DNA from 4 places in the Planococcus sp. TJ-201 genome. Region 4 is predicted to be linked to each of the others. Evidence: riboswitches for the same ligand, from Rfam matches in the RefSeq annotation. Region 4 holds a riboswitch; each other region holds the start of a gene.
The links. Region 4 has a riboswitch for S-adenosylmethionine ahead of metK (methionine adenosyltransferase). Riboswitches for the same ligand answer to the same signal wherever they lie in the genome.
Positions count from the first base shown of each region.

Region 1 (4,804 bases), on a different contig from region 4:
ACTTGCTCTTCTACTCCCGCAATGTACTGAGCAGAAAATGTACCCAAGTTGATTTGCATGATCAATGCAATTTCCTTGCCGGCAAGCGGATGATCAGAGGCTTCGCCTTCTGTATCCGAAGAAGTTTCTTCTTCACTGACGTCCCCTTGCGGTTGGCATGCGGCCAAAAACATACTGATAAATAATAATGCGGCTAGCAGCCAGATGGATTGTTTTTTCATAATCTTTCTCCTTTTCCTGCAGATGCACCGAGCAAATCAGGGATGTTTTTTTGATAATCGGATTGGATAATGCCTTTTTCAGTAATGATCGCGGTAATCAAGTGTCCCGGTGTTACATCAAAAGCCGGGTTAAATACTTTTGTGCCAAGCGGCGCTACCGGTTGTCCGTTCATATGGGTAATCTCTTCCGGGTTGCGCTCTTCAATGGGAATCGCGCTTCCGTCTTCTATCGACAGATCGAAAGTTGAAGCCGGTGCTGCCACGTAAAACGGAATGCTGAAGGCGGCAGCCAGTAAGGCCAAATTATAAGTTCCAATTTTATTTGCCGTGTCGCCATTGGCTGCAATGCGATCGGCACCGACAATGATGGCTTCAACCCCTTTTGCTTTGATCGTGTGTGCAGCCATGCTGTCAGTGATCAACGTAACGTCCACTCCAGACTGCTGCAGCTCCCATACCGTCAGGCGTGCGCCTTGATAAATCGGCCGGGTTTCACAGGCGAACACTTCAAATTCACGTCCCCGCTCGCTGCCCAGGTGAAACGGCGCTAATGCAGTGCCGTATTTTGCCGTAGCAATCGAACCGGCGTTGCAAATAGTCATTACCCGCGTTTGCTCTTGCAGCAACACCAGTGCATGCTCGCCAATGCTGCGGCACGACTCTTCATCTTCCTTGTGGATCTGGACTGCTTCCGCCTGAAGCAGCAGTTTGGCTTGTGGTACGTTCTCTGCTTCTCGAAGCTTATCTTTCAGTCGGCTAAGCGCCCAGCCAAGATTGACTGCGGTCGGTCTGGAAGAATTCAAGTATGCGGCATCTTTTTCAACGTATTGCTGAAAAGCTTCCAACGAATCCGTATCGTGCCGCTTGGCGCCGTTAGCCAGTCCATAAGCTGCAGTGATGCCGATGGCGGGTGCTCCGCGAACCTTTAATGCAAGAATCGCATCGTAAACGTCTTCGACGGTTTCAAGCGTCACATATTCAATGGCATGCGGCAGTTTTTGCTGATCTAAAATGGTCAGCTGCTGGCCGTCCCATTTGATGGATAAGGGGATGCTCATGTACGGGCCTCCTCAAGAATTTGCAGTACATCGTTGATCGATGTGATTTCCTTGCGCTGTAAAATCAAAACCTGGCCAGTCTGCAATGCTTGCTTCTTGAAGGCGATTCGCTTACCTGCGTCTTCGATGCTGTCCAGATCTTTCACATGTGCCAAGCCGATGGTTCGGCGAATTAATTCGCATCCTGCAAAACCGGCTGCATCTGTCAGCACTTTCTCAAGCACATGCTCCAGGTAGCCCTCTGTCTCCTTGAACGATTCCACACTATATTTTTTCCATAGCTCGGTGAATGAAGAAGCGAAGACATCCCAGGTCTTTCTGATATCTTCTACCATCACTTGGCGATTCTCATCTTCGCGTGTGATCGACTGGAAAACTAAGTTCGCCAGGAACAAACCAACATCAAATCCAATCGGACCGTAAAAACCGAATTCGGGGTCGATCACCTTCGTTTCCGTCTGGCTGGCAAAAATACTGCCGGTGTGTAGGTCGCCATGCAGCAGAGCTTCCGATTCAGTCAAAAAGCTTTTCTTTAATTTTGCTACTTCGAGCTGAAGCTTCCGGTTGCTCCAGATCGCTTCTGCCGCTGATTGAAGCTGCGGTTCGTAATCGTTGGTATCGAGATCAAAAAATGGATCTGTAAAAATGAGATCTTCCGTAATCTTGCATAATTCGGGATTGGAAAACTCCGCAGCCAAACGCTTTTTTTCAAAAGGATGCAAGCCGTAATCCGATGTGTGGAATAAAGTCAGTGCCAAGTATTCACCGATGTCCTGCGACAATCTCGGGAAATTCCGTCCGTGGATCAACCCTTCCCGCGCAATCTCCAGATGAGACAAATCTTCCATCACCGTAATGGCCAACTCTTCATCTGTTGCAAAGACTGTTGGCACGAGTGACGGGACAAATTCTCCGTGCTTTCTGAGGACATTCGCTTCAATCGTCGCGCGCTTTAACGTCAACGGCCAGCTTTCGCCGATAATCTTAGCGTATGGCAATGCCTGTTTGATGATCAGCCGCTTTCCTGTATTTGGATCTTCGATTTGGAAAACATAATTCAAGTTGCCGTCGCCGATTTCCCGGCAAGTCAATTGGGCAGCAGGGTCAAATGTATGAACCGTTTTTGCCAGCGCAATCGCTGTTTCTTCCGTTAAGGCTTTATAAGTAGCGGGAACCGTAAGTGTCATTGTAAATCTTCCTTTCATATGCAATATAAAAAGCCTCTTTCATAAAAGAAAGAGGCCAGAATAAGAGATTCCATGCCTCTTATCTTTCAGAAATAAATTTCTGATGGAATTAGCACCGTGCCTTGCAGGATTTTCATCCTGGCGCATAAAGCGCCCCTTCTCACGAAGGTATTACGGTCGGTTGCTGGGCGTCATCGGGCCAATATCCCTCTGCCAGCTCTTGATAAGAGTACTACGTGTTATTTAATTTAAGTTATGAAAAGAATCCTATCACGATTCAGAATTAACTGTCAATCCATTTTTCCAATAAAAACAATTTTATGATAACGGAGTTGACAGATTTCTGCGCACATGAAATAATCAGAATTACTTTACTAATCTTGTAGTGGAAGAAATCGCTTCAGGCGGACGCTTTCCGCGGACGAAGCGGATTTGTGGAATATCAATTGATAAAAACCGATAGTCTGACTTAATAAATCATATTTACCCAATTTCATATCTTTCTTATTTAGAGCAGGTGGAGGGACAAGCCCTATGATACCCGGCAACCGGTCCATTGATGGACACGGTGCTAATTCTTGCAGCCAGAACCGGTGGCTGAGAAATAAGAAGTTGTTAACGCCCTTAACCTCTTCTTATTTGAAGAGGTTTTTATTTTTTAAAATTTGCATGGGAGTGTGGAATACATGAGCGTTTTGACTGCTACATATCAAGTCTACGGAAAACCGGGTTCGTTCGAAAAAAAAGCGGACGGCATCGCTTTGGGACTGACCATCGGTTCTTGGACTGACTTGCCGCTGCTTGAACAGGAACAACTGAAACACCATAAAGGAAATGTCGTCTCCATCGAAGAATTTGAACAAGAACGCCACCCGCTAAAACCGGATTTAATAAAAGCAGAGCTTGAAATTGCCTACCCAAGCGTGAATTTTTCGGCTGACCTGCCTGCCATTTTGACTACTGTTTTCGGCAAATTGTCGTTGGATGGCGAAGTAAAGCTATTGGATCTGGAGTTTAGCCACGACCTGCTTAGCCACTTTCCTGGACCGCGCTTTGGCATCGAAGAAATTCGCGACACTCTTGGCGTTGGAGGACGGCCGCTTCTCATGAGTATTTTTAAAGGCGTCATCGGCCGTGACCTGGATTTCCTGTCCGCTCAATTGCGTCAGCAGGCATTAGGCCGCGTGGATCTGGTCAAAGATGATGAAATACTATTTGATAACCCACTAACTCCTTTTGAAAGCCGCATTACCACGGGTAAACGAGTGCTTGATGATGTCTATGAAGAAACGGGACACCGAACGCTTTATGCGGTGAACCTGTCAGGGAGAACTTCAGAACTGCGAGGAAAAGCACGGAGAGCACGCGAACTTGGAGCAGATGCCTTGTTGTTCAACGTTCATGCGTATGGGTTGGATGTCTTGCAGGAGCTTGCTGAAGATGATGATATCGCCTTGCCGCTTATGGCGCATCCCGCTTTTAGCGGTGCCTTCACTTCTTCTGCCTTCTATGGCCTTGCGACACCGCTGGCCCTTGGAAAACTGATCCGATATGTCGGCGCTGATTTTTCGCTGTTTCCTTCACCTTACGGCAGTGTTGCACTGGAAAAAACGGCAGCCCTGGCACTCGGCAAAGAACTGACACGGGACAGCCCGCTAAAACGCAGCTTTCCAGTGCCATCCGCCGGAATTCATCCGAGGCTTGTGCCTTTGCTGATGGCGGATTACGGAATCGACAGCGTCATCAATGCCGGAGGCGGCGTTCACGGACATCCCGCTGGAGCAGCTGGCGGCGGACAGGCATTCAGACAAGCCATTGACGCCGTGCTGCAGGGAGAAACCTTGCAGAATGCCGGCAAACAGCATAAAGAATTGCAGACAGCACTTGAACTATGGGGGTGAAAACAGTGAACAAACCGATTATTTTTTGTGATTTTGACGGTACGATTACAGCTAATGACAATATTATTGCCATCATGGAAAAATTTGATCCACCGGGATGGATACCGGTCAAAGACCAAATTCTCGACCAATCCATCTCAATACGTGAGGGTGTCGCAAAAATGTTTTCCTTGCTTCCGGTTTCGGAAAAAGACGAAATTATTTCCTATGTTTTGGAGCAGGCGGAAATACGCGAAGGATTCAGCGACTTTGTCGCCTATTCGAAAAAGCAGAATTTGCCTTTGTATATTGTTAGCGGTGGCATTGATTTCTTTGTCCATCCGCTACTTGAACCTTTCGGACCTTTTGATGACATCTACTGCAACAGCGCTGACTTTTCAGGTGATCTTATCAAACTGGAATTTCCGCATGGCTGCGACGATGCCTGCACAAGCCAG
Region 1 is NZ_JBZDOG010000003.1:111,143-115,946, reverse strand. Features, by position in the region: gene AC4EG4_RS08900 (sugar ABC transporter substrate-binding protein) at 1-221, opposite strand, end outside; gene mtnA (S-methyl-5-thioribose-1-phosphate isomerase) at 218-1,279, opposite strand; gene mtnK (S-methyl-5-thioribose kinase) at 1,276-2,466, opposite strand; SAM riboswitch class I at 2,543-2,696, opposite strand; SAM riboswitch class I at 2,968-3,077, shown strand; gene mtnW (2,3-diketo-5-methylthiopentyl-1-phosphate enolase) at 3,153-4,367, shown strand; gene AC4EG4_RS08880 (2-hydroxy-3-keto-5-methylthiopentenyl-1-phosphate phosphatase) at 4,373-4,804, shown strand, end outside.
Region 1: it holds a riboswitch for S-adenosylmethionine, as region 4 does, so the genes downstream of both, mtnK (S-methyl-5-thioribose kinase) here and metK (methionine adenosyltransferase) in region 4, are expected to answer to the same signal.

Region 2 (4,804 bases), on a different contig from region 4:
CCTGAAGAGCAAGTTCAACGCTACGTATTGGAAGGCCGTATTCGAGCAGTCCATGATGGAGAACAGTACATGATCAATACCTCTCAGTTCGGTATGCATTTCCAACAGTTGGAAGAAGCAAAACAAGCGCTTGAAGAATGGCGTGCCATGCCCATCCCAGACGATGTGGATATTAAGGATGAAGATTGACTACAAAAAGCATCTGACGGGGAACCTTCCCGTTCAGATGCTTTTTTGTAAATCTCTCTCAGCGCGTAAGTTCAGGCACTAGAAGGCTTTTTAACTTGTTCTTTATAAACCCGCCCCATTTTTCAAACTCTACAAGAAACCCATCATGGCCAAATTCCGTTTCAACAATTTCCCAGCTTGCCACTTTTTGTTTTTCAAGCCATGGAATCATTAGTTCACTTGGATAAAGCAAATCATGAGTAAATGATAATGAAAACACTGGAATATCCAGAACAGCATCTTGGATGTCATGTGTATTCATTGCTTTCAACAGCAGCACATAACTATTGGCATCAAATCGGCCCGCCAGTTTCTTCCCTTGATAATTCAAGTAAGATTGAACATCGAATTCGTTGCCGTCATGGGTTCGTCCAAATCGCTGATTAAACATATTGCCGCTCCGATAAGTAACCATGCCTGCCATTCGTGCCACTTCAAAACCTTTTAAACGAGCAGAATCTTTATACTTTCCACCATTAAATTCACTGTCACTTTCTATTGCTAGTATGCCGATGTGATTAAAAGCAACACCGTAATCACTGTAATAGGGGGTTACGGCTAAAGGAAAAATCGCATCGATGAATTCAGGGTAAGATCTTCCCCATTCCAAGGTCTTCATTCCACCTAACGAACCGCCAATCACACCGGCGAGATGGTTGATGCCAAGCTTTTTAAGTGCACAGTATTCAGCGCGTACCATGTCACGTATGGTCAGGGTTGGAAACGCAGCATGGTAGGGATTTCCCGTTGCCGGATCTGTCGATAAAGGACCCGTTGATCCGTGGCATCCTCCAAGAACATTAAAGGTAATCACTTGAAAAATAGTCGTATCCACCGGCTTGCCTGGTCCAATCAACCCAGCCCACCACCCTGGATTGCCCTCTGTGCCAATTGCATATTGGTCGCCTGTCAATGCATGGCAGACTAGGACAACCGGAGATTCCCGGTCTCCGAGACGTTCATATGCAAGTTCTACATCGTTTAAAACCTCCGTTGAATCCAGGGTTAACGAGCCGATGGAGACTGTTTTCATGAAAATCCCTCCTTATGCATTTTCCAATACGGCTGCCTGAATCGCTTGCTCCAAATCAGCGATCAAGTCTTCTGCATTCTCCAACCCGACAGACAAGCGAATTAGCTCCTCTGTTACGCCGGATGCTTGTAGTTCCTCGTTGTTCAATTGTTGATGCGTAGTCGAAGCCGGATGAATGATCAGTGATTTAGCATCCCCTACATTGGCTACATGAGACCACAGATGGACGCTGTCAATCACTTTCCGGCCCGCTTCACGCCCGCCTTTAATTCCAAAATTGACAATTGATCCATAACCGTCGTTTTTCAAGTATTTCTTCGCCAGTTGATGAGAAGGATGATCTTCAAAACCAAGGAAATTCACCCACTCGATTTGCGGGTGTTGTTTCAAATAATCGGCGACAAGTTGGGCATTGCTATTGTGTTTTGGAATGCGCAGGTGCAAGGTTTCCAACCCTTGCAACAAAGCATGGGCACTTTCCGGACTGAGGGATGGCCCAAAATCCCGAAGCAGTTGAACACGTAACTTTGTCGCAAAAGCCGCTTCCGGTACATCGATGCCATACCGCAATCCGTGGTATGTTTCGTCCGGCTGTGTGTAATTCGGAAAGCGAGGATTGTCCCAATTGAACGTTCCCGCGTCTACAGCCACTCCGCCAATTGTCGTGCCATGCCCGCCAATCCATTTTGTAGCGGAATGAATGACGACATCTGCCCCGTATTCAATGGGATTGCTGCCATATGGCGACGCGAAGGTATTATCGATCAATAGTGGAATTCCATTTTCATGAGCAATGGCTGCTACTTTTTCTACATCAAAGACATTCAAGCTCGGGTTGCCAATAATTTCACCGAATAGAACTTTGGTTTTATCTGTAATCGCCGCTTTGAAGTTTTCGGGATTTGTCGCATCCACAAATTTTGTCGTAATGCCATAACGCGGCAACGTGTTCGCCAATAAATTGTATGTTCCGCCATACAGGTTGCTGTCTGCCACAATTTCGTCTCCAGCTTCTGCTATATTCATAATGGAAAAAGCAATGGCCGCCATTCCGGAAGACAAGGCAACAGCTGCTGTTCCGCCTTCTAATAACGCTACCCGCTGTTCAAAGACATCGACCGTCGGATTCATAATACGCGAATAAATATTGCCGGTATCCTTCAGTCCAAAAAGATCCTGTGCATGCTGAGTGTCCTTAAAAACGTAAGAAGTAGTTTTGTAGATGGGAACCCCTCTTGATCCTGTCGTAGGATCCGGCTGTTGTCCGCCGTGAAGCAATAATGTTTCTGGTTTTAAGTTGGTCATTTTCCATTCCCCCTATTTTTTGTGGATACTATTCATGCAGAAAGGGACAGCAAAAAGCCCCCTTCGGTTAAGAAGAGGGCCGTAAATTACGGAGTTTCCTCCTCTTATCTGTCAGAACCTGTCGATCAGTTCTGTAGGAATTAGCACCTTTCCAGACAAAATGTCTGTCGGTTGCCGGGCATCACAGGGCCTATCCCTCCGCCACTCTTGATAAGAGTATTTGATTTGGTTTTTCATCTTGTTGAGAAGTATAAAAACTTCAGCGCTTTTTGTCAAGCGTATTAGTCAAAAAATTTTGAAACCTTCCTTTCACTCAAACGTTAACATTTAGTATAGAGGAGGAATCGGTATGCTGGTTTGGATTTTGCTATTATTCGTTGCAGGCTATATCATTGGTTGTTTTCACGGATCCCTTGCTGCACAGGCTTTGTCAGGAGTTAACGTAAAAAAAGAAGGTGTGAAAAATTCCGGTGCTTCCAATGCTGCAATCGTATTGGGCTGGAAATATGGATTGCTTGTTGCATTTATTGATATTTTTAAAGGATTTGCTGCAGTTGCAGGTCTCCGCTTATTATTGGAAACAGGAAACTTCTCAGCTGAAATGACTTGGGCTTTGTTGTTTGTGGCAGGTGCCGGGGTAGTTTTCGGGCACAACTTTCCCTTTTACATGAACTTTGACGGCGGGAAAGGAACCGCTTCAGTCATTGGCGTTATGCTCGCCCTCGATTGGAAGCTTGGGTTGCTTGGACTGATTCTGTTGATCGGCGTTTCGCTTGCAACAGACTACTTGGTAATTGGCGTATTTGTTCTTTATGCCGTTTATTTTGTCATTGCTTTTATTCCGGCATCTGGAGCTTGGCCCTTGCTGACTGCTTCGGCTTTATTTGCTATGGCCGTATGGAAGCATAATGAAAACATTATCCGAATAAAAGATGGTACTGAAAGTAAAGTATCTTCAGTTTTGCGCAAGAAATCTAGTACATCATCTTAAAGTAGATTTCACAGTGGTTTTTCTCACATTTTAAAGATTGTGAAATAAATCTCAAAGTTTTTCTTGACTTTTTTGTTATTTCACCATAAAGTAAGACTCACGAATCGAATAGCATACATCACTTTCTTATCAAGAGAAACCGAGGGACAGGCCCTGAGACGTTTCGGCAGCAGATTTGTTTAACCGCAAAAACTGTGCCAACTCCTGCAAATGCCATTTAAGGCATTTGGAAGATGAGAATTAGATGGTTTCAACTGGAGCCCTCTTTTTTCTTATGGATGAGAAAAAAGAGGGCTCTTTTTTGTCTATTATCTCAATCAGCATTTGAGACACCGTCGATTTGATACAATTCATTCCAACCTAAGGAGGCACCATCACCATGATTCAATTCGAAGGCGTCGCCAAGACCTACCAATCAGGCAAACAGGAAATCCATGCCTTGAATGGCATTGACCTGACCGTCGAAACCGGAGAAATATACGGAGTTATCGGCTTTAGTGGAGCCGGAAAAAGTTCATTGATCCGCACGGTCAACCTGCTCGAACGCCCTACCACAGGACGTGTAATGATTCTGGGAAAAGACATATCCACCCTATCCAGCAAGGAAATCCGCACCATCCGAAAAGACATCGGCATGATTTTTCAGCATTTTAATCTGCTGAATTCAAAAACGGTTTACCATAATGTTGCGATGCCGCTTTTGTTGGCGAAAACACCAAAAGCGGAGATCGAAAAACAAGTAAAAGACCTGCTCGACTTTGTCGGTCTGGGGGATCAGGCACAAAAGTACCCGGATCAGCTATCCGGTGGACAAAAACAGCGAATCGGCATTGCCCGTGCGCTGGCTACCAACCCTTCCGTCCTGCTATGCGACGAAGCGACCTCGGCACTCGATCCGCAAACGACTAAATCAATTTTGGATCTGCTGCGCAAAATCAACAATGAATACAACATCACCATTTTGCTCATTACACATGAGATGGGCGTTATCCGGGAAATTTGCGATAAGGTAGCTGTGCTTGAAACAGGAAAAGTCATTGAGCAAGGCAGCGTTTTCGATATTTTCTCGAACCCGCAACAACCTACGACAAAACGTTTTGTCCGCTCGGTCATGAATGATGAGCTTCCGGAATCACTGCTCTTGCAAATTCAGAACGCCAAAAGCGACAATGCGATTTATCGCCTCCAGTTTACTGGAAATTCGGTCGGCAAACCGTTCATGTCGCGTGTCTCGCGGGATTTCAAAG
Region 2 is NZ_JBZDOG010000001.1:1,117,736-1,122,539, forward strand. Features, by position in the region: gene AC4EG4_RS05615 (helix-turn-helix domain-containing protein) at 1-189, shown strand, start outside; gene metX (homoserine O-acetyltransferase MetX) at 248-1,261, opposite strand; gene AC4EG4_RS05625 (O-acetylhomoserine aminocarboxypropyltransferase/cysteine synthase family protein) at 1,274-2,566, opposite strand; SAM riboswitch class I at 2,668-2,783, opposite strand; gene AC4EG4_RS05630 (glycerol-3-phosphate acyltransferase) at 2,916-3,557, shown strand; SAM riboswitch class I at 3,681-3,797, shown strand; gene AC4EG4_RS05635 (methionine ABC transporter ATP-binding protein) at 3,937-4,804, shown strand, end outside.
Region 2: it holds a riboswitch for S-adenosylmethionine, as region 4 does, so the genes downstream of both, AC4EG4_RS05625 (O-acetylhomoserine aminocarboxypropyltransferase/cysteine synthase family protein) here and metK (methionine adenosyltransferase) in region 4, are expected to answer to the same signal.

Region 3 (4,804 bases), on a different contig from region 4:
CTGTCTTCAAGCCGGTTGATGATGCAGGTGATTTCTTTGTATTGCTCGTTCGTGTAGGCGCCGTTGACGATATTGTACGTGGCGTTTCGTCCAAGGCGGTCGTAAATGGTTTGGACGAGAAGTTCCGGTTCCCGCGAAATAATTTTATACGTCTTCGAGCCACTGAATCCTTCTTCGACCAGATGAATCACTTTGGATGCGATAAAATAAGCAATTCCGGAAAGGAACGCGCCTTGCAAGCCGAAGACGAAGGAAACGATGATAAAGACGAATATGTTCAGGAACAAGATCATGTCACTTGTCCCGAATGGCAATTTGCGTGACAGCAGCACGGCTAGCATGTCGATGCCGTCAAGCGCACCGCCGTTTCGCAGCGCAACCCCCATGCCAAAACCGATGATGATTCCGCCAATAACGGTAATCAATAAAGTGTCGCCCTCAATAATAGGCGGGATATGGTGCATGAGAGTCGTCGCATAGGCGAGGGAAGCAATGCCAATAGTGGAGTAAATGGCGAAGCTTTTCCCGATTTGCTTATATCCTAAATAGACAAAGGGAATATTCAAGACTGCAATCAGCACGCCCAGTGGCATGCCGAATAATTGGGAGCCAACAATGCTGATGCCCGTGATGCCGCCATCTGATACGTTATTCGGAATCAAGACAGCTTCAAGGCCATATGCAGTAACAAACGCACCAATGATAATGGCCAGTGCCCGTAAAACTAATTTTCCTTTATTTGCTTTTCGTTTTGTAGATGGCATACTCATTCTCTTCCTCTTTTCTGTAGTTGCCCAGCTGATCTTTTTCACTCTAATTATTAAATATAATCCTTTTATTGCTATTTTAGTAGAGCAAATTTAGAAGAAGTCGTCTGCCAAAATGAATCTTCATCAAGTATCGCTTTTTAGGGTATAGGTAAGTATCCAACATTCGGTAGACTATACCTATTTAAATGAGGAGGCTAAACGATGAACATCGGAATCATCGGCACAGGAAATATCGCCACGTATTTATTGGAACAGGTGAATACCAACAACGTAGCCAAAGAAAGAAGAATAACGGCAGTTTTTGGCCGCAACCAGAAAGCGGGCCGCCGTTTGCAGGAACAGTTTGGGGTCGATTTCCATACAGATATTCACAAATTCTTAGAGACGCCGATCGATCTCGTCGTGGAGGCAGCGACTGTGGAAGCTGCTCATCTTTACGTGAAAGAGATCGTTGCCCATCAAAAAGACCTCGTCGTCAGCAGTATCGGCGTCTTTAAAGATGCCGCTCTTCTGACTGATGTTAAAGCTATGGCTGAGTCTAGCGGAACACAAGTTTTCCTGCCTTCCGGTGCAATTGGTGGACTGGACATCCTGCAATCGGCGAAAGCAGCTGGTGGCTTGGAGCGGGTTCAGCTTACGACACGGAAATCACCCGCATCGCTTGGGATTCAAGCAGAGCAAGAGAAAGTACTATTTGAAGGTTCTGCAGATGAAGCCGTTGAAAAATTCCCGAAAAACGTCAACGTCGCGATGACACTCGCACTTGCGGGAATCGGTATCGAGAAAACGACAGTGCGCATCATTGTCGACCCGGCTATGGAACGGAATACGCACACAATTGAAGCAGAAGGGGACTTCGGGAAACTGCAGCTGCAAGTGGAAAACAATCCGATGCCGAGCAACCCGAAGACGAGCCTTCTCGCTGCGTTGAGTATTTTAGCTGTATTACAGAATAAAGATGGGGCATTGAGAATCGGCAACTGAGTTGGACAGTGAGCTGAAGCAGAACACCTATTTTATACTTTTAAGAACGTAAATGAAGTAAATCAACCGAAAAAAGCCCAACGCAAAGACTGCGTTGGGCTTTCCAAGTCACTCCCCAAAAATTTCTTCAGAAACTTCCACGATATACCGCAGTTTGTCCCATTGTTGTTGTTCGGTAAGGATATTGCCGTGGTGGGTGGAAGCAAATCCGCATTGTGGGCTGATGCAGAGCTGTTCGATAGGGATGTATTGAGCTGCTTCTGCGACGCGAGCTTTGATGGTTTCTTTGTCTTCAAGTTCGCCGTTTTTCGAAGTGAAGACACCAAGCACCACGCGCGGACCGCCGGCTGGGATATGTTCCAGCGGGTGGAAGCTGCCGGAACGTTCGTCGTCGTACTCCAGGAAAAAGCCATCGACTTGTTCTTTGGCGAAAAGTGTTGGCGCAATGAGCGCGTAGCTGCCTTCAAATGCCCAATCGGATTGATAGTTGCCGCGGCATAGGTGGGTCGTGATCGCCAAATCTTCTGGCTGATCTTTCAAAACGGCGTTGGTAACGCGCAATGCCAGGTCGATCAAGTAATCCCGGTTGTATTGTCCGTCATTGAACGGAATGTCGGGTGATGACAATCCTGCAATATAGACATCGTCAATTTGAATATAGCGGGCACCTGCAGCGTAGAATGCTTGGAAGGCATCGCGGTAAACTTGGATGATGTCTGTTGCATAATCTTCAAGATCCGGATAAATGCGCTCATTGCGAATGCCTTGGTTGAAAAATTGGTTTGGGCTTGGAATGGTCAGCTTCGGAATAGCACGGCCCCCAACGATTTCTTTAAATTCAATGAAGTCTTGGATGAATGGGTGATTTTCATTGAAGGCGGCTTTGCCGGTATTGCGGACATCATAAGCTTCCGTTTCTACATTTTTGAATTGATAGCCTTTTTCGGGCGTGTATCCTTCAAATCCGTGAATCTCTGCCATGAAATCAGTGTGCCAGAAGGTGCGGCGAAATTCGCCGTCTGTCACAGCTTTCAGGCCGACTTCAATTTGCTTGTCGACGATGTGCTTGATTTCAGTTGTTTCGATGGCTCTTAATTGTTCTGCCGTAATGCGGCCATCTTTAAACTCTTTTCTTGCCTGATGGATGCTTTCCGGGCGGAGCAAGCTTCCTACGTGATCTGCTTTGAAGGGCGCTTTATTGACTCGTTTCGTTGGATCGGTGATTGGATTGGCCATGTTGCATTCCCACTTTCGGTTTTTAGTTTTTAGTTAACGTGCGATCTTCCCAAATAAAAAATGGGACTTTCTTCAAAAAGAAGAAAGCCCCATGTATGGAAATGCATTCTTCTTATCTTCTAGGCTCTAACACCTATTGGAAGTAGCACCTTATCCTGTAACAGAATGGTTGCTGAGACATCACAGGGCCAAATCCCTCCGTCTCTCTTGATAAGAAATAGATTATTAAGTTAATGGTTTGTCGATGTGTTACACAATAAAGCAATTTCCAGATAAATGCAAGAAAATGTACATCCTGTTTTTTCTATTGTAAAAAATTCAATCAATGATGATGGCCTTTCCTTGTTCACGCAACGCCTTTAACGATGCCCGCATGGTGCTAAGTTGTTCATCAGTATGCCGTTCCCAGGCACCGAGCTCTGCGATTACTTTGAGAGGCAATTGGGAACGGTAAGAGCGTGTTGGATTGCCTGGAAATCTTTTGTTGGTTAAATTCGGATCATTCTCAAAATCACCTACTGGTTCTACAAGGTAAATTCTCTCTTTGGCAGTAGAATCCGCTAGTTCGGCACCCCATTTGGCGGCTTCCAATGTTGCCGTGAAATAGATGTAATTGGATTTTTTGTTCTGGTAATTGGACGGATGCTGCGCCTGCAATAAATCCCCAATCTTCAATTCCGCTTTTGTCCCGTGAAAGAAAGGACCTGGATCTAAAACCTCTTTTGTTTCATTCATATTGATCTGCCTCCGTTGTTTCTATCGCTTTTCCTGATAAATTGCCCGAGTCCCCGAAGACAGTGCCAACAGCTCCAGCAATTGGTCCACCACTCTTTTTCGCGTATCAAAGTCGAAAGGTTCGCCGCATGGGCGTCCCATTTTAAAGGGGACGTGGAGGGTGCGGGGAGCACCGACTTTGTCGGTAATTTCCGGGAACAAAGTGACCATGGCGGTTGGGATATGTGAAGCTTCTAAAGCCCGGGCATACAGCCCAAGCACGTTATGGCAAGATCCTCAGCCAGGCACCAAGAGCGCGGCGTCAATCCCTTCGTTATGGAACAATTCGACCACTTTGGGAATGAAATCTTTCTCGGCTGTCATCGTGTCCAAGATGCCGCCGTTCAATCCAATGTGGATGTCCGAAACACCCCCAATTTTTTCATCGACTGCAGCGTCCTTTAACTGGTGGAGCGGGAAGACGATGGACGGATCGGCTTTGGCGAACTTTGTGTCGAAGTAAAGGTGCGTCACTGTCAACTCCTGCTCTGCGGCATCTGCCGGGACGATCCGAAATGAAGGATCTCCCGCTGGATTGTCCACATCAAACGGTTCGTCTGATTTTAGGTGGACACCGGCAGTTGAAACCAGTGCTACTTTGCATTGGTCCAATGGTTTTGGCAACACGGCTTCAGGCAAGCTGTTGTTTTCTGTCATATGGCTCATGGTGAATTTCTGGTAGGCAGTCGTGAAATTGCTGGAAAACGTCCGGGACAATTTCGATTTGAGTCGGGTTTTCATTTTCATGTCAGCCATTCCTCCAGTTCAAAGAGTCTATTGGATAATATTAGGTGGCAGCGCAGAAATTCCTGTACAAATGCTGTGCATTCTAGAGCACGGCAAAACAAAATTTTAGACCCGAATAGCTAATGCTAAATGCAAAACAACCGCGTCCTGGAATTCAGATGGGTCCAACCCAGTAATGTCCAGAATCTTTTTCAGGCGATAGCTTAGGGTGTGGCGATGAATCTTTAACCGGGCAGCAGTTTCTGCATGGCTTTGATTAGCGGCAAAGTATGCTGTCAGTGTTTCGCATAAAG
Region 3 is NZ_JBZDOG010000004.1:202,126-206,929, forward strand. Features, by position in the region: gene AC4EG4_RS11605 (YitT family protein) at 1-770, opposite strand, end outside; gene nadX (aspartate dehydrogenase) at 972-1,754, shown strand; gene AC4EG4_RS11615 (5-methyltetrahydropteroyltriglutamate--homocysteine S-methyltransferase) at 1,863-2,990, opposite strand; SAM riboswitch class I at 3,100-3,207, opposite strand; gene arr (NAD(+)--rifampin ADP-ribosyltransferase) at 3,309-3,725, opposite strand; gene AC4EG4_RS11625 (hypothetical protein) at 3,747-3,986, opposite strand; gene AC4EG4_RS11630 (glycine/sarcosine/betaine reductase selenoprotein B family protein) at 4,002-4,511, opposite strand; gene AC4EG4_RS11635 (CdaR family transcriptional regulator) at 4,617-4,804, opposite strand, start outside.
Region 3: it holds a riboswitch for S-adenosylmethionine, as region 4 does, so the genes downstream of both, AC4EG4_RS11615 (5-methyltetrahydropteroyltriglutamate--homocysteine S-methyltransferase) here and metK (methionine adenosyltransferase) in region 4, are expected to answer to the same signal.

Region 4 (4,804 bases):
TGATGGTGGCACCGAGGCCGTGGGCAATGACAAACACCGGCAGATCATTTTCCGATGACAGCTTCAGCATATCATGTACCGCCTGTTCGTAGACATCAAACGATTCGCGGTGAACCTTGTCGGCTCCAGCGTTTTTGCCATGGCCCGGCAAGTCTGCCATATAAACATCGAATCCTGCCGCTCGCCATTTTTCAATTTGCCATGCATAGCGCAAATGCTGCTCATATGCACTATGGATCAGCACAACTGTTGCCTTAGCCGTTCCTTCAGCCTGCCATTTCCACATAGTCCAACTTCCTTTCCATTCCAAGCTCCAATTTGACGTTTTGATTTGATTTGTTACGATATAGAATATCTTATCTTTTTTAAAGGAGCTTTGCCATGATTTATCCATTTAAAGACAAATTCCCCCAAATTGATCCATCCGTTTTCATCGCAGACTACACCACCATTTCTGGTGATGTGACGATTGGCGCCGATTCATCAGTTTGGTTTAATACTGTGATTCGCGGTGACGTATCCCCCACTGTTATTGGCAATAAAGTGAATATCCAAGATCTTTGCATGCTGCACCAAAGTCCTGGCAAACCATTGGTGCTAGAAGATGAGGTAACGATTGGCCATCAAGTGACCTTGCACAGCTGCACCATTCGAAAAGGGGCATTAGTTGGGATGGGTTCGATTATTTTAGACGGAGCAGAAGTTGGAGAAGGCGCATTTATTGGTGCCGGCAGCCTCGTGCCCCCCGGAAAAATCATTCCACCAGGCATGCTCGCTCTCGGACGGCCAGCAAAAGTTGTCCGTGAACTGCGCGAAGACGACAAAGTGGACATGGAACGAATTGTCCGCGAATACGCTGAAAAAGGCGCTTACTACAAGTCTCTTCAATAGGGCTAGCACAAAAAAGGACGATCCGGCAGGAATGCCGGATCGTCCTTTATTTTTATACAGTTTTAGATACCAGCTTCAACGCCAGCTTGTTCTTTCAAAAGTGCTGCTTTGTCCGTACGCTCCCAAGGAAGATCAACATCTGTACGGCCAAAATGTCCGTAAGCTGCTGTCTGCTTGTAGATTGGGCGGCGAAGATCAAGCATTTTGATGATTCCAGCAGGACGCAAATCAAAGTTCGCGCGTACCAAATCATCCAATTTGTCTTCGTCCACAATGCCGGTGCCAAATGTATCAAAAGCGATCGATACTGGATGTGCTACACCGATTGCATATGCCAATTGCACTTCACATTTATCTGCCAGGCCAGCCGCTACAATGTTTTTCGCTACATAACGTGCAGCATAAGCTGCTGAACGGTCAACTTTTGTTGCGTCTTTACCGGAAAATGCGCCGCCGCCGTGGCGAGCATAGCCACCGTAAGTATCTACGATGATTTTGCGGCCAGTTAAGCCTGCATCTCCCTGAGGTCCGCCAATAACAAAGCGCCCCGTTGGGTTAATGAAGTATTTGGTCTCTTCGTCAATCCATTTTGCCGGAACGACTTCTTTGATGACGTACTCTTTGATGTTGCGTTGAATTTGCTCAAGTGTTACTTCTGGGTGATGCTGCGTCGAGATAACAATTGTGTCCACACGAAGCGGCTTATTGTTTTCGTCGTACTCAACAGTTACCTGTGTTTTGCCATCGGGACGCAAGTAGGGAAGAATTTCTTCTTTGCGCACTTCAGCCAAACGGCGCGCCAATTTATGTGCCAATGAAATCGGCAATGGCATCAATTCTTCTGTTTCGTTGTTGGCATACCCGAACATCAACCCTTGGTCGCCTGCTCCGATATCATCCAATTCTTTATCAGTCATTTGGCCTTCGCGTGACTCAAGCGCCACATTGACTCCAGCAGCAATATCCGGTGATTGCTCATCGATTGCTGTTAGCACTGCACTTGTTTCTGAATCGAAACCGTATTTAGCTCGTGTGTATCCAATTTCTCTTACCGTTTGTCTAACGACTTTCGGAATGTCCACATAAGTAGAAGTGGTAATTTCTCCGGCTACTAAAACCAGCCCTGTCGTTACAGTGGTCTCGCATGCAACACGTGCGTTTGGATCTTCGGTCAAGATTGCATCCAAAATAGCATCTGAGATTTGGTCACAAATTTTATCCGGATGTCCTTCTGTTACTGATTCTGATGTAAATAATCGACGGTTTTTCAAAAAATGTTCCTCCTTATATCCTGCGAGATTGCTCTCGAAATTGATACGGTACTCGTTTCCCATGTCAAGTCCGTTCCAGACAAAATCCAGATTGAACTTCAAGCCGTTTGTGGCCTTTCACACGAGGATTAAGGGCATTCCATAAAAAAATCCCTTCACTCATTCATCATGAGGAAAGGAGAATCATCATAAGCACCTTTCACTCTTATCATCCAAGGCCTGTGCACCTTGCTTCAGGTTTGGCACCATCACTGCGTATGCAGCAGGTTGCCGGGTTTCATAGGGCCTGTCCCCTCCACCAGCTCGGAATAAGAGTATCCGTTCAATTTTTCATCATACGGAAATAGTACTGGGATGTCAATGATTTTTTCGAATTAAAATGAGATAGTAAATTGCCTGCTGCTCGTTCCGCTCATTCCTCCCGCTCTCTACAACTCGTTATATAGGCAAACCCATTTGTATGTCTTGTACAGTTTATTTACTTGCAGATTCCTGCCTCATATAGAGTCTATCCAATAATTTTTGATTTCCGAAGGGGATTAGTATAGACTAATAAACCTAATGTGTTATACTAATGAACGAATATACATCCTCCCCATCGCCATGGGAATAACAGAAAAGGAAGGTACATATATATGACTTCAGTGAACTTTGCAAATGATTTAAAGGATCTTTTAACTGGCCAAAATGTACATGTTCAATTATCAGTGCCACAACTAGTGGAAGCAGCAACATCCCGCGGGGAAGCCGTATTGACTCGGGAAGGCGCTGTAAAAGCGGAGACAGGAAAATACACGGGCCGCTCACCGAAAGACAAATACATGGTGGAAGAAGAAAGCTCTAAAGACAAAGTCGACTGGGGCAATGTGAACCGTCCAATTTCTAGCGAAGTGTTTGAAAAATTATACGCTAAGGTGATTAAGCACTTAAAAGAAAAAGATGCTCTTTTCGTTTTCAAAGGATTTGCCGGAGCGGACCACGAATCACGTGTGCCAATTCAAACCATCAATGAATACGCGTGGCACAACTTGTTTGCCCACCAACTGTTCATCCGTCCGTCAGCTGAAGAGCTGCAAGCGCATGAAGCTGACTTCACGGTGGTTTATGCCCCTACATTCATGGCAGACCCTGCAGTTGACGGTACGGCTTCAGAAACATTCATCATCGTCTCCATGGAACAGCGCATCATTTTAATCGGCGGAACTGAATACGCCGGCGAAATGAAAAAATCGATCTTTTCTATTATGAACTACTTGTTGCCAGAAAGAGGCATTCTTCCAATGCACTGTTCAGCAAACGTAGGACAAGATGGCGATGTAACTTTATTTTTCGGCTTGTCCGGTACCGGCAAAACGACCTTGTCAGCAGATGGAGACCGCAAGCTGATCGGTGATGACGAGCATGGCTGGTCTGATAATGGCGTCTTCAACATCGAAGGCGGCTGCTATGCAAAAACCATCAACCTGTCGCGTGAAAACGAACCGCAAATCTATGACGCGATCCGTTTCGGTTCGGTTTTGGAAAATGTGGTTGTTGATCCGGATACACGCATCCCGGATTATGACGACGGTTCATTAACTGAAAACACACGTGCCGCCTACCCAATGCAGGCAATTGACAATATTGTAGATCCTTCAGTTGCGGGTCACCCAAAAACGATTGTTTTCTTGACTGCAGACGCTTTCGGCGTATTGCCTCCAATCAGCAAGCTGACAAAAGAACAGGCTATGTATCATTTCCTTAGTGGCTACACATCAAAATTAGCTGGTACAGAGCGTGGCATCACTATACCTGAAGCAACGTTCTCAACTTGCTTTGGTTCGCCATTCTTGCCGCTGCACGCAACGGTATACGCTGAAATGCTCGGCAGCAAAATTGATGAGCACGATGTTCAAGTCTTTCTTGTCAACACCGGCTGGACGGGTGGAGTCTATGGAGTCGGCAGCCGCATGAAGCTTTCTTACACTCGGACAATGGTTCGCGCTGCCATCAAAGGCGAATTGAATGATGTGCCGACTGAAAAAGAAGCTATCTTCGGCCTTGAAATTCCAGTACAAGTACCTGGTGTACCAGCCGATGTGTTAAACCCACGCCATGCTTGGGCAGATAAAGAAGCATACGATTCAAAAGCTGTGGAATTGGCACAAAAATTCCAGGAAAACTTCCAGAAGTTCGGTACTGTCGCACCTGAAATCACAACACTTGGCGGACCACTTCAAAAATAAGCATCCCTTAAAGCCCGTTCGGAGTAAAATCCGAACGGGCTTTTTTTACTTTCCTATTGCTCTTTATCTCTCATCCATTGGCAAATTGCCCGAACTGTTTTGCGATTGGCAGCCGGTGGAAAGAAATGCGTATAATCTTTGAAATACCAAGTTTCGTATGGCTGATTGTTGAGCGCTAGAGTTTCTTCTAGCAGATAGGCTTGGGCAGGAGAGACGTTTTCATCCTGAAGGCCATGGATAATGAGCATGGGCGCACAGCTTTCTTCAATCCGCATCAACGGATTGCGTTCTTCGTATGCGGCAAGCGCCGTATTGGGTGTGCCGCCGTAAAGCCGTTTCATCATGCGCCGCATGTCTGGCCGCTCTTTATAGGTCAGCACCGTATCTGTAACTCCGGCCCATGTGACAAGCGAGGTA
Region 4 is NZ_JBZDOG010000007.1:15,329-20,132, reverse strand. Features, by position in the region: gene AC4EG4_RS15895 (alpha/beta hydrolase) at 1-286, opposite strand, end outside; gene AC4EG4_RS15890 (gamma carbonic anhydrase) at 382-891, shown strand; gene metK (methionine adenosyltransferase) at 954-2,162, opposite strand; SAM riboswitch class I at 2,365-2,477, opposite strand; gene pckA (phosphoenolpyruvate carboxykinase (ATP)) at 2,798-4,387, shown strand; gene AC4EG4_RS15875 (alpha/beta hydrolase family protein) at 4,441-4,804, opposite strand, start outside.